Linked DNA regions of Lacticaseibacillus paracasei subsp. paracasei. The protein of the gene in region 1 interacts with the protein of each later gene in a pairwise test. Links are inferred from orthologs where the notes say so. Each region holds a gene or a part of one and is shown on either strand. Other genes may lie near its edges.

The links.
Region 2: the proteins of LBPC_RS04975 (region 1) and ndk interact in binary tests that used the Escherichia coli proteins (3 or more experiments, as listed by UniProt). The link is inferred for Lacticaseibacillus paracasei subsp. paracasei from one-to-one orthologs.

Annotation. Positions count from the first base shown.
Region 1 is NZ_AP012541.1:992,291-995,517, forward strand. The notes cover bases 37-2,936. They hold LBPC_RS04975 (uracil-DNA glycosylase), read left to right. Parts: upstream 37-1,093; coding sequence 1,094-1,780; downstream 1,781-2,936. Other genes in these bases: LBPC_RS04970 (Cof-type HAD-IIB family hydrolase), read right to left, coding at 81-974; pta (phosphate acetyltransferase), read left to right, coding at 1,902-2,879; tsaE (tRNA (adenosine(37)-N6)-threonylcarbamoyltransferase complex ATPase subunit type 1 TsaE), read left to right, coding at 2,876-2,936. Outside these bases: more of tsaE, read left to right, coding at 2,937-3,227. UniProt on the Escherichia coli protein: Excises uracil residues from the DNA which can arise as a result of misincorporation of dUMP residues by DNA polymerase or due to deamination of cytosine.
Region 2 is NZ_AP012541.1:720,456-723,662, forward strand. What follows is about bases 88-2,967. They hold ndk (nucleoside-diphosphate kinase), read right to left. Parts: upstream 1,813-2,967; coding sequence 1,363-1,812; downstream 88-1,362. Other genes in these bases: LBPC_RS03470 (ISL3 family transposase), read left to right, coding at 88-310; LBPC_RS03475 (SDR family NAD(P)-dependent oxidoreductase), read right to left, coding at 601-1,335; LBPC_RS03485 (cation-translocating P-type ATPase), read right to left, coding at 1,917-2,967. Outside these bases: more of LBPC_RS03470, read left to right, coding at 1-87; more of LBPC_RS03485, read right to left, coding at 2,968-3,207. UniProt on the Escherichia coli protein: Major role in the synthesis of nucleoside triphosphates other than ATP. The ATP gamma phosphate is transferred to the NDP beta phosphate via a ping-pong mechanism, using a phosphorylated active-site intermediate.

The DNA.
Region 1 (3,227 bases):
GCGTTATGGTGAGCGTGAACCGGCGCGGCGCTCGTGTTTAAAAAATTAAAATCAGCAAACTATCGCTGCGCCAATGATTATTAGAATTGAGCGTTTGATTTTTCCGCCTTATTAATGCGAATGGCTTTGCGAATTGCCTGAGCAACGCCGTTTTCGCTATTAGTGGCAGTACTGCCCCATGCGAGCTTGGTGATTTCGGGGATGGCGTTTCCCATCGCCATGCCATATTTGGCCATTTTGATCATGCTGGCGTCATTCAAGTTATCGCCGATTGTCATGACCTCATCCATGGTAATACCGCGTTGCTTAGCGAAAGCTTCAACAGCATAACCTTTTTGCGCTTTGATGTTGTTGACCTCAATGTTATTCGCGGAGCTTGAGGTGACACTTAATTTACCGGTGGCATCAAAAACCTTCGCTGGTGCTTTCAAAATATCGCGTTGCTCGCCAGTAAACGCAATGATTTTCATCACTTGGATAGTAGGGTCGGCTAGCAGTTCTTTATAGTCACTAACGTAATTGATGTTCATGATTTCCAGCCGTGCAGCTGCGAGCGCAACCGCCAGTTTGTAGGTTGTATCTGGGTTGAGATCAACCAATAGATCGGCAACATTTTGAATACGTTTGACGCGGCTGTCCGAAAAGACGCCTTTGTTGGTGATGATTTCAAAATAGATGTCGTCCTTTTGCAAGGTCTCGACAATGAAATCGCTTAGGTCACTAGCAATTGGAATCGTGACCACCAATTCGCCAGCCTCATCAAAAACCATGGCGCCGTTGAGTGTAATGAATGCTGGTTTGAGATCTTGGGCGGCAAGTAACGGTGTAGCTTTGGTGACGCCGCGGCCAGTTGCGACCATAAATTCGATACCAGCGGCTTGCGCGTCACGAATGGCTTGGGCGTTTTCGTCCGAAACTTCCATTTTGTCGTTTAAAAGTGTGCCATCCATGTCTGATGCGATAAGTTTGATCATATTTACTGTTCCCTCCGGTTTGTCATGGTGCGGTTACGCCTCCAATTCTAGCATGAAAAAGCGTTTCCCGGTAGCAAACCCGCGGTGATTCTTGTACACTATTTGCGGAGGTGCACGTCTTGAAAACATTAATACATAATGACTGGCAGACGGTGCTGGAACCGGTATTTGAAAGTCCTGAGTATGCTCAACTGCATGCGTTCTTAAAAGAAGAATACGCGACAAAAACGATTTACCCTGAAATGCACCATATTTTTCAGGCATTCGAATGGACACCTTTCCATGATGTGAAGGTGGTCATTCTAGGCCAGGACCCTTACCACAATCCGCGGCAGGCGGTTGGTGCGAGCTTTGCGGTGGCACCCGGTGTCGCTTTGCCGCCGTCTCTGCAAAACATTTATAAAGAGTTGCAAAGCGATTTAGGCTATCCACCGGTCCATCATGGTTATTTGAAGGCGTGGGCGGACCAAGGCGTTCTATTGTTGAATGCCGTTTTGACGGTACAAGCCGGCGAAGCCTATTCCCATCAGAATCATGGCTGGGAAGAGTTGACAGATGCTGCCATTGCTGCCTTGTCTGCACGCGGCGGCGTTGTGTTCATCCTGTGGGGGAACGCGGCCAAAAAAAAGGCGGCCGTGATTGATACGAGCAAGAACGCGATTATTGCATCAGCGCACCCAAGCCCGTTATCTGCATCTCGTGGCTTCTTTGGCAGTCGCCCGTTTTCGCGCACCAATGCGGCACTAGAAAAAATGGGCGAGGCCCCGATTAATTGGCAGTTACCAGAAACGGTGAAGGCGGATTAACCTGAATTGACTAGCCTTAAGTGGCTCAGACACACTGTTTTTCCATTGTCTTCGACTAGTCACGACCCGATAAAAACGGTATGATGAACAAGAATAAAGCGCTTTTATGGAGGGATAAGATTTGGACCTATTTGAAAGTTTAAAAGACAAGATTAATGGCAAAAATTTACGGATTGTATTTCCGGAGGGCGAAGATCCGCGCGTTTTGGGCGCAGCAGTTCGGCTCGCAGCTGACGGGTTGATACAGGCCATCGTGCTAGGTAATCCTGATAAGATTCAGACATTGGCAGCTGCTAAAAGCTGGGATCTCAGCAAGTTGACAGTTCACGATCCAGCCAACGATGACATTCACGCTAAAATGGTTGCGGCCTTCGTTGAGCGTCGCAAAGGCAAGGCAACCCCAGAACAGGCCGAAAAAATTGTTCAGGATGCCAATTATTTTGGTACGATGCTGGTTTACATGAAGGAAGCAGACGGTATGGTTTCAGGCGCAGTTCATTCAACGGCTGACACAGTCCGGCCTGCTTTGCAAATTATCAAGACGCGTCCTGGCGTGCATTTGGTCAGTGGTGCGTTCATTATGCAGCGTGGCCGTGACGAACGCTACTTATTCGCGGATAACGCCATCAACATTGATCCAGATGCTGATCAGCTGGCTGAAATTGCGGTTGAGTCAGCTAAAACCGCTGCCTTGTTTGATATCGAACCACCGCGCGTCGCCTTGCTGTCATTCTCAACCAAAGGCAGTGCTAAGGGACTGCAAGTAGATAAGGTAGTTGAAGCCACTAAGAAAGCTCATGAACTGGCACCTGATTTGGCCTTAGATGGTGAGTTACAATTTGATGCTGCTTTTGTCCCAAGCGTTGCCAAGCAAAAAGCCCCTGATTCCAAAGTGGCTGGGGAAGCGAATGTTTTCATTTTCCCTGAATTACAATCCGGTAATATTGGTTATAAGATTGCGCAACGATTCGGCGGGTTTGAAGCCATTGGCCCAATTTTGCAAGGTTTGAATCAGCCAGTTTCTGATTTGAGTCGTGGGGCAAATGAAGAGGATGTCTATAAGTTGGCCATTATTACAGCGGCCCAGACCTTGCTATGACAAGTTTGAAAAAAGACTTCACTAGTGAGGCAGCCCTGCAATCCTTTGCGGCTTCACTGGGACCGCAGTTGCAAGCGGGAGACGTTTTGCTGCTGGATGGTGACTTGGGTGCTGGTAAAACTAGTTTCACCAAGGGCTTGGCAAAGGGCTTAGGCATCACCGATTACGTCAAAAGTCCAACATTTACAATTGTTCGCGAGTATCGTCATGGCCGATTACCGCTGTATCATATGGATCTGTATCGCTTAGAAGACGGTGGGGCCGAGGATCTCGGTCTTGAAGAGTACTTCGAAGGTGATGGGGTGTCTGTCGTGGAATGGCCGGATTTTTTGGGATTAAGTGAACCAG
Region 2 (3,207 bases), 270 kb from region 1 along the record:
TGATACTGAGCCCAAGCTCAAGCAAACCTACGAGACCTACTTAGCGCTTCATGATGCCTTGATGGTGAAGAAACATCCCACGGAACTGGCAAACCTGTTAGCTACTTACGAGCCAAACGGTACGGCAATGGACATGACGATCGCGACGCTTAAGCGACACAAAGTCGCTGTTCTCGCCGCTGTCACCAGCCCTTATTCCAACGGTCCGATCGAAGGGGTTAACCGCCTCATCAAGTCACTCAAACGATCCTGTTTTGGCTTCAAGAATCAGCTGAACTTCTTCAAACGAATCTACCAAATCACGGCATAACATGACAAAGACGGCTCCCCAAATGGAGAACCGCCTCAAATGATAAATTTATTCTTCAACACCAGTTGGCGTAGAGCCGAAAAAGAGGCATGATTTTCTGACTTGGGGAAATCATGCCTCTTTTACTGCGTCATATGGATAACTTGTTAGGATCTAAAGATGCCAGTGCCAACGCTGAACAATCGTAGGCCAGATGGGGCTCGAAGCACCGTCTCCGTTCTAGCTATGTGTTGCAAGCCGGATCTAACCGGAAATTGCGGAATTTAGCACGGCAAGGGACTCTTTTTACATTACCATGGCAATTTACCCGCGGTTTCTGTAAATGTCATATTCAAATCAGGGCTATCGTCAGCGGCGAGTTTGACGATTTGGGCAGCACCTTCTGCAACCGTTTGTTCGCCGCTGCGATTACCACCAAAATCTGTGCGAGTCCACCCAGGATTGACTGAGTTGACACTAATGTGATCTGGCTGTAACTCTTTGGCAAAATCAATGGTGGCGAAGTTCACCGCTGCTTTTGAGGCTTGATATCCAAGTGAATTCACCTGAAAGAAGCGACTGTCAGGATCGCTAGCCAAACCGAGTGAACCCATGTTGCTGCTAACGTTGATAATTTTAGCGGGAGCACCCTTTTTTAACAACGGGATCATCGCCTGTGTGACACTGACTAAGCCGAAAAAGTTGACCTCAAAGTCTTGACGCATTGTCATCACAGGCAATTGTGAAGGTGGTTGATGGGCATCTAGGGCAATACCAGCATTATTGATCAGAACATTGAGATAGCCATGTGAGGCTTCAATTTGTTTCGCGGCCGTCGCAATGGTGCCGGCTTGGGTCACATCTAAGATGACCAATTCTGCCGATACGCCAGCTGTGTGCAACTTGTTAATAGCCTGTTCACCGCGTGCCTGATTGCGCGCACCGACAAGCAAATGCTGACCGCGTTTACCAAGCGCCATTGCGGTTTCAAAGCCTATCCCTTTATCGGCACCGGTGATCAAAGTTAACGTCTGTCGTTTAACCATGATCCTCACTTCTTTCAATTATTGACCCTATTTTTCTGGCTGATGAGGGGCGTATTGACGATCAGGGAACCAGATTGGAATTTCACGTCGGGCACTTGTCTCACTATCGGAACTGTGAATGACGTTGCGAATAGTTTTGTCGGCCCATTCACGGCCAAAATCTCCACGAATCGTGCCGGGCGCTGCTTCGGCGGGATTCGTGGCGCCTGTCATTTTACGCACCGCTTCGATCACATTGAAGCCGCTCACGATCATTGCCACCATCGGACCGCCCGTCATGAAGCGTTCGATTCTTGGAAAGAAAGGCTCACCAACAAGTGCTGCGTAATGCTGATGTAACTGATCTGCCGTTGCATGTGTGACTTTCAGTGCATCAATTGTGAAGCCGCGGTGTTCAATCCGCGTGATCACATCCCCAATATGTCCGTTTGCAACACCATCCGGTTTGACCAAGACTAAAGTTTGTTCTTCTGCCATGTGTGTGTGCCTCGTTTCCTTAACTATTTTCAGAAAATTCCTGCAATCTCAGTATACACGAGTCACCGTCGAACAAAAAAGGTCGTTGGGCATTTTCATCGTTTTCATCGCCAATTGATTTTTGACAAAACACGGCGACCAAGAAATTCTTGAATTAACAAGTAAAACGGAACAGTTGAGATCATGAGTGGCAAATAAATTAACGCGAGCTGCCACTGCCAGAGATTGACAAGTGAAAAAATTGAGCTGAAGACGAAGAAGACAAGAAACAGGGCAATGCTGAGACCACCCAGTAGGCCAACCTTGAGTCGGTTGAAAGGTCGGGCAACGACGAGCAGAACATTCAATGAAATAGTGCCAATCAACATGGCTACCATTGATGAAGTAGACTCAAAACTCAAGTGGAAGAAAGACTCCATCCATGTCAGCAGTAATGTGTAGATGACGACACTAATGGCAGCAGGTGCGGCAATGGTCATGACCTTCTGCATAAATTGACCAGTCACGCGTTCGAAGTTTGGTTCCAAAGTCAGGAAGAAGGAAGGAATGGCAACCCCGATAGCAGAAACCGGTGTGAGGTTAATCGGTACAATCGGATAATCAAGTGGCAAGAAGACAAAAATAGTGGCTAGGATGACTGAATACATCGTTTTGACCAAATACATGGATGCCACGCGTTCAATGTTGTTGATGACTCGGCGGCCTTCGTTTAGAACGCCGGTCATGGCATCGAAGTTTGAATCTAACAAAACGAAATCCGCAATAGAGCTGGCAGCATCGGCACCAGATGCCATTGCGATACTGCAGTCGCTTTGACGCAATGCCAAGACGTCATTCACACCGTCACCAGTCATGGCAACGGTGTGCCCCAAAGCTTGATAGGCCATGATTAAAGATTTCTTCTGTTCAGGTGTGACCCGGCCAAAAACGTTATAGCGTTTCACAAGTGTTTGATAATCTTTGGCGGTTGCGTTGTCTGCAATGGTGCTCATGTCCACACTTTGATCAGCTCCTTCAAGGCGAGCTTGCTTGGCAATGTTGGCGACCGTGATCGGATCATCACCTGAGATGACTTTTAAAGCCACCCCTTGCGTTTTGAAGAAGTCGAACGTATTAATGGCAGTTGGCCGCAATTCATCCGTGATCAAAATCAGACCGAGCAGTTGGGGATTAACCAACGGATGCACTAATTTGGTTGCTGTGCCAATGGCTAAAACCCGGTAGCCCTTAGCAGCTGCATCCTTAATTTGATTTGCAATCGGTGTTGGTAATTGATCGCCGAATGTGAACTGCGGGGCGCCCATAAACAATACTTGACCATCAACAACGGCACCCGACCACTTACGCGCAGAGGAGAAGGGCATTGTCTGCGTGACTTGCTGATTGGTATCGTTT